Regions from separate parts of the Marinobacter sp. CH_CUG1437-1 genome, predicted to be linked through region 1. Evidence: predicted binding sites of a transcription regulator. Region 1 holds the regulator's gene; each other region holds the start of a gene.
The links. The regulator sigma-54, encoded in region 1, starts transcription at its own class of promoters, with help from an activator protein. The targets are predictions, from matches to a motif close to ANTGGCATNNANNTTGCTNT.

Region 1 (2,269 bases):
GGAGGCCACATCATCGCCTCCGGCAATGCCGATGCGATTTTGGCCAACCAGCAAGTCAAGGAAGTCTACCTGGGCGATGAATTCAGGCTGTGACACCGAAAGGCTCATTGTTTTGATGACCTGTAGCAAGTAAACTCGGCAAAGAACTTGCTAGGGTAAAATAAAACGACGGCAAGTAACCGGCATATATAGAATTTTTCACGACTTATGACACAAAGCGCTGATGAGTGACGGATCCTGAACCATGGTTATGAAAGCCTCCTTACAGTTAAAGCTGGGTCAGAGCCTGACCATGACGCCCCAGCTGCAACAGGCGATCCGGCTTCTCCAGCTCTCCACCCTCGACCTCCAACAGGAAATCCAGCAGGCACTGGAATCCAACCCCATGCTGGAGACATCCGAGGACGATGATCAGGCTGACGCAACCGCCGAGAACGACGAGCGCGAGACCAGCGAGAAAGAATCCGCGGCCGAGTCAGCGCCGGAACCTTCGAGCGACTGGGACGAATCAGAGAATGGCCCGGATTGGTCCTCCGAAAACGACATTCCGGACAACATTCCGGACGACCTGCCGGTAGACACCGCCTGGGACGACATCTACCAGTCCGCGCCCGCGCCGGCCGCCCGCAACGACGACGAGAACGATCACGATTTCGAGACCCGCAACTCGCCCACCGAGACACTTCAGGATCACCTGGAATGGCAGCTCAATCTGACCCCGCTGAGTGAACGGGACCAGGCCATTGCCCATGCCCTGATGGACGCTGTGGATGAGCGCGGCTATCTCACCAGTCCTCTGGAAGAAATCCACGCCGGACTGCTGGATGAAAACGAGGAAGACCCTCTTGAACTGGATGAAGTGGAAGCTGTCTTGCACCGTCTCCAGCATTTTGATCCGCCAGGGGTGTTTGCCCGGGATCTTCAGGAATGCCTGCTGATCCAGCTCAACCAGTTACCGCCGGAGACGCCCTGGCTGGCCCAGGCGCGACTGGTGATTACCCACTACATCAATCTGTTGGGCAACCGTGACTACGCCCAGTTGCTGCGGCGCAGCCGTCTGAAAGAAGACCAGTTGCGAGAGGTTCTGGCTCTGATCACAGGGCTCAACCCGCGGCCGGGCGACGTGATTGATCGCGCCGAACCCGACTATGTCATTCCGGACGTTATCGTTCGCAAGCATAATGGCCGCTGGCGTGTTGAGCTGAATCCGGAAATTGCCCCGCGCATTCGGGTGAATGCCAGCTATGCTTCACTTATAAGGCGTGCGGACAGCAGTGCCGACAACACCTACCTGCGTGATCAGTTGCAGGAGGCCAAGTGGTTTATCAAGAGCCTGCAGAGCCGCAATGAAACCCTGTTGAAAGTGGCGACCCGTATTGTCGAACACCAGCAGGGATTCCTGGATCACGGCGAGGAAGCTATGAAGCCGCTGATTCTTTCAGACATCGCCCAGGCGGTAGAAATGCATGAATCGACGATTTCACGGGTAACCACCCAGAAATACATGCATACCCCAAGGGGCATTTTCGAGTTGAAATATTTCTTCTCCAGCCACGTCAGCACTGACGAGGGCGGCGAATGCTCCTCCACGGCCATCCGGGCGATGATCAAGAAGCTCATTGCTGCGGAAACGCCCAAAAAGCCGTTGAGCGACAGTAAAATTGCAGCCATGCTAGGGGAACAGGGAATCAAGGTTGCGCGACGCACCGTTGCCAAGTACCGGGAGGCCATGCACATTCCGCCGTCCAACGAGCGCAAGCGGCTGGTCTGAATACCCCGGTGCGGGACGCAACACCGTATTCGCCGGCGCACAATGCGCCAGCACCCAGACCGGCTCCCGGGAGCCGGCACGATGACAACAGGAGACGCCTATGCAACTCAATATTTCAGGCCATCACGTAGAACTGACTCCCGCACTGAAAGATTACGTTTCAGAGAAGTTCGAAAAGCTCGAGCGTCACTTCGACCACATCAGTAACTGCCAGGTGACCCTGGAAGTGGAAAAGGTGCGCCAGATTGCGGAAGCCACGTTGCACGTAGTTGGTGGTGAGATTCACGCAAAGGCAGAAAACGAGGACATGTACGCAGCCATCGATGCCCTGATCGATAAACTGGACCGCCAGATCCTCAAGCACAAGGAAAAGAATGTAGACCGGATGCACGGAAACGGCTCTCGCTAACTGGCTGTTTTCATGCAAGTCATCTAATCGAGCTGCGACATGAACAACGTGTCGCAGCCTTTTTTTTAACGGAAACGCAGTCGATCCAT
Region 2 (2,269 bases), on a different contig from region 1:
GGGCTTTACCCTTATTGGGAAAGCCCTGTCACCGTCGCCGGCAGCCACTCTGGCGAGGGCTACATGGAATTGACCGGCTACGGCGACTGAACACTCAGTGCTTATTCGACCGCGGTTGCACCGATCCGGTGGATGCTCAGGTCCGCCCCGTTGAACTCTTCCTCTTCAGTCAGACGCAGTCCGGAAATGGCGTTGATAACCCCATAGACAATCAGACCGCCCACAAAGGCCACAACCACGCCGGCCACCGAGCCGATGATCTGGGACATCAGGCTGACGCCGCCGAGACCACCAAGCGCTTCCTGACCAAAGATGCCGCAGGCAATCGCGCCCCAGACACCACAGACACCGTGCAGGGGCCAGACACCCAGGACATCGTCCAGGCGTTCGATCTTGGCCTGGGCCCATTCGAACAGATACACGAAGATGGCGCCGGCGACACCGCCGGTTACCAGGGCACCCACCGGGTGCATCAGATCAGAGCCGGCACAGACGGCTACCAGTCCTGCTAGCGGACCGTTGTGGATAAAGCCCGGGTCCTTGCGGCCCAGCAGCATGGAGACGAGGATACCGCCGACCATGGCCATCAGGCTGTTCACGGCCACCAGGCCGCTGATGCCGTCCAGGGTCTGAGCCGACATGACGTTGAAGCCGAACCAGCCGACGGTCAGGATCCAGGCGCCCAGGGCGAGGAACGGAATGTTGGAGGGAGCAAAAGCCACCACCTTGCCATTGCGGTAGCGCCCATTTCGTGCGCCCAGAACCAGTACGGCCGCCAGAGCGATCCAGCCGCCCACAGCGTGCACTACAACGGAGCCGGCAAAGTCGTGGAAGGATGCACCAAACTGGTTCTCCAGCCAGCCCTGGAAGCCATAGTTGCCGTTCCAGATCAGCCCCTCAAAGAAGGGGTAGATAAAGGCGACAATCAGGCCAGAGGCAATCAGCATCGGATAGAACTTTGCCCGTTCAGCGATACCACCGGAGACAATCGCGGGAATGGCTGCGGCGAAGGTCATCAGGAAGAAAAACTTCACCAGATCATAGCCGTTGGCGGCGGTGAGCTCGGCGGCACCGCTCATGAAATGGCTGCCGTAGGCAATGTAGTAGCCGATGAAAAAATACGCCACGGCAGAGATGCCAAAGTCGGTCATGATCTTCACCAGGGCGTTGACCTGGTTCTTGTGGCGAACGGTGCCTACTTCCAGAAAAGCAAAGCCGGCATGCATGGCCAGCACCATAATGGCGCCGATGAGGATGAACAGCGTGTTGGCGCTTTCAGTCAGGGTGTGTACTGCACTCGTGATGTCCACGGGTTTTCGCTCCTGATGTTGTGTGTCCGGCCTCTAGCGGGCCGCTTTACGTTAAGTTGTGCATTGATGAGGTGCAGCTAAAGCAAGAGCTGTTCCAAAATAATGCATTTCAAGAGCGGAAGGGCAGTTGGGTGGTTCTGGAAAGATGTGAGAGACGTGTTTTAGAGCCAAAGTGCACTAGAATTGTGCGTTTTGGTGTCTCTCGCACCAAAATAGAGTGCGTTTACCAGCTGATTTCGTTTGATGTCGAGCTGTCGGATTCGATCCCGAGGGCGGACTGGTCATCGTCCGATTCGGACTGGATCAGTTCCCGGAGGCGAACCTCCTGTTCCTGCATCGGGCTGGAGAGATCAATGATGATTTCCACGCGCCGGTTCTTGGCCCGGTTTTCTGCTGAGCTGTTCGGAACTCTGGGTTCGGTATCCGCCAGTCCGGTGACGGAAAGCCGGGTGGGTTCAACCTGGTCCCGGGCGACCAGCACGTTGGCTACCGCCGCGGCCCGGGCAGCCGACAGATCCCAGTTGCTGTAGAAGCGGTCGGTACGGATAGGCACGTTGTCAGTGTGGCCCTCAATGGTCAGGTCGCCGGGGATGCCCTCAATAACCTCGGCCATGTCCAGCAACAGGCCCTCAAACTCCCAGGTCAACTGAGCCGAACCCGAGGGAAACGAGCCTTTTTCCTCCACCCGGATTACGATCCGCCGCTGATCCTCGCTCACATTGATGCGCCCATCGGCGATCGCCGGCTCCAGCACCCTGAGGATTTCGTCCATGGTTTCCTGCAGTTGCTCTTCCATGGCAGCCTCCACTGCCATGTCGGTGGGGCTTTTCAGGGTCTGCAGCTCGGGGGCTTCCTCTGTGGTGGTCTGTTTGACCTCGTTGACCACGGTGGGCTCGGGCGGTGCGGGAGAAAACTTGTCGAAAATGGGGCTGGTACCCTTGGGTATTTCCAGGGCCGGC
Region 3 (2,269 bases), on a different contig from region 1:
GGGGAGATTGTCTAATGTCTTCCTTAACATTCTGATCCGCCTGACTTCTTTGATCCAGGAAGCCTATAGTGTCTTTGGTTTTTGGAAAATACAAACCTGAACACATAAAAAAAGCCAGCCGAGGCTGGCTTTCTCTACGACTCCGCCGAAAATCAGGCTTTCTGACGACGACGGGCTGCACCAAGGCCGGCAAGGCCAAGGCCGAGAAGGGCGAGGGTGCCCGGCTCCGGTACAGGCGTGGCAGATTCAACCAACACAACGAGGTCGTTGAAATCTTTGTCGCTCTGGCTGTAAAGGGTATCTTCAAAGGCTACGATCCAGCCACCGCTGGTCCATTCTTTCGTACCAGCCACCGGAATGTTAAGGAAATCACCATTCCCGCCTTGATACGCCACCATCTGGTCTTCACCACCATTTTTGGCGGCTTCAGAATAAAAAGCACCGCCTGGGGTGCCCAGGAAGAAACCGAAGTTATTTGAGGAGAAATCGACGCCAGTATCTGTGAAGAGGTTTACGAAAACGCTACCGTCGGCCTGAATTTCAAACGCAGTCAAATCGCCTGCGGTGTTTCCGCCAGTAAAGAGCGTAACGAAGTTACTGGTGTTGTTAACATCGTAGATGCCGAACGTATTCACGCCGGCGTTTCCTGCGATCTCCGCAATGAAACGAGTAGGTGTGAGACCAGAGTCCGTTGAATTCCAGACTTCGTCGGGTACTGCCTGATCTGTGTTTACGTCGATGGAGGAGTTGCCGCCAACGGTCAGATTGTCCAGAATCGTCTGGAGAGAATCCTCTCCATTTGCCTCATTTGTTTCGACATAGGTAGCTTGCGCGGAAACCGTCCAGGCGGACAAAGCAACTGCAGCAGCAATTATTTTGAGTTTCATGGGTATTCTCCGGTTGTTTAGCTCTAAGTCCCTGTAGTGTGCTTTGCAACCAGGCTGTCTCTTATTGTTCTAGAGATCCTTGGCTTTCCGTCCCATCCTCACGAATGGTTTGGCTTCCGACCGGGTACTACCCCGATCCTCACTGTTTTCTTAAGCGAGAAACGTGCCATTAATCTATGGTGTTGAAAACAGGGGAAAAATTGGATCCGCAAATTGAAGGGTGTAAAAAAGGCCGACATCTATACAAGAAAGGCCGGAGAAACGGTATTCTCCGGCCTTTTGTTTGCCGCGATCTGAGGGTTTTGTCGATCTTCTTTACATCGCCTGGTTTACAGTCTCCAGGTGAGCGCGAATTTCACTGTTATCCGGAGCGAGCGCAAGCGCTCTTTCAATGACTTCTTTCGCTTCCGCATGCTTACCGGAGAGATGCAGGATCCAGCCATACGTATCCAGTACAGCGGCATTGTCGGGAGCTAGATCCCGAGCGCGACCGGCCAGCTCCATTGCTCGCTCAGGGTTATCTTCGCGCAATAGCCAAGCCAGGTTGTTCAGGGCCGCAATGTTGTTGGGTTGGCGGGTAATAACCTGTTCATAATGATTGGCCGCAACAATCTCCTGTTGATTGGCCATCAGCCAATCGGCTCTTGCCATGTGCGCGGCACTGCTGTTCGGCGCAACGCTGAGCCAGCTGTCCGTGAGTTCACCCTGCGCCTCCGGCTCTGCAGTTTTGGCCAGCCCGAGTAGGGAGGGCATCAGTCCAATATCCTGTGTACTTCTCCATTGTGCCAGGAGGTACTGATAGGCCGCTCCATCACCCTCTTTCTGCCTCAGTAACGCCGCCCGAGAGAGTACAACCGCCGTATCACTACCGAATGTGTCTTCGACTGCATCGAGTGCTTTAAGTGCTTCATCCAGTTTACCTTCCTTCTGATATATGCCCACTGGGAGGAGCGCATAACTCAGGTTTTCGGGTTGAAGTGCAATGGCCTCCCCGGCTTTGGCGCGAGCTGCTGCGTAGTCACCTGAATTTGCAGCTTTCTGCGCCTCGGCACCCAATAATTGCCCGGTGGCGCGTCTTACTGCTTCAGATCCCGTAGCTTGCCACTCATCTAGCACGCCTCGCGCCTCCGCGAGTTCACCTTGGCGAATCTTGATGAGAGCTGCCAGGGTTGATGTGTTCATTCTGAGCTCGGGATGGTCCTGACCGACTTTATTCAACCATTGCTCAACCTCGTTCACAGTGTGGTTCTGAGCAAAAATCCGCCCAGCTTGCTGAAGTGGTTGAATCGCATCGGGGGTTATCCTGGCCGCATCGATAAACATCTCAACGGCCTGTTCGGGCTCGCCCGTTTGCTGATAGAGCATGGCAAGCGCAACTTTTG

Region 2: WA411_RS01270 (ammonium transporter) is a predicted target of sigma-54. The motif match lies at 1,390-1,409, and genes of this name have one in related genera.
Region 3: WA411_RS06990 (PEP-CTERM sorting domain-containing protein) is a predicted target of sigma-54. The motif match lies at 1,039-1,058, and genes of this name have one in related genera.

The regions. Positions count from the first base shown of each region.
Region 1 is NZ_JAYMEW010000003.1:539,982-542,250, reverse strand. It holds gene lptB (LPS export ABC transporter ATP-binding protein) at 1-93, shown strand, start outside; gene WA411_RS11290 (RNA polymerase factor sigma-54) at 251-1,771, shown strand; gene hpf (ribosome hibernation promoting factor) at 1,872-2,180, shown strand; gene ptsN (PTS IIA-like nitrogen regulatory protein PtsN) at 2,268-2,269, shown strand, end outside.
Region 2 is NZ_JAYMEW010000001.1:257,481-259,749, reverse strand. It holds gene WA411_RS01275 (lipocalin-like domain-containing protein) at 1-90, shown strand, start outside; gene WA411_RS01270 (ammonium transporter) at 102-1,310, opposite strand; gene WA411_RS01265 (flagellar motor protein MotB) at 1,534-2,269, opposite strand, start outside.
Region 3 is NZ_JAYMEW010000002.1:346,081-348,349, reverse strand. It holds gene WA411_RS06995 (exosortase/archaeosortase family protein) at 1-30, opposite strand, end outside; gene WA411_RS06990 (PEP-CTERM sorting domain-containing protein) at 153-887, opposite strand; cyclic di-GMP riboswitch class I at 929-1,011, opposite strand; gene WA411_RS06985 (tetratricopeptide repeat protein) at 1,203-2,269, opposite strand, start outside.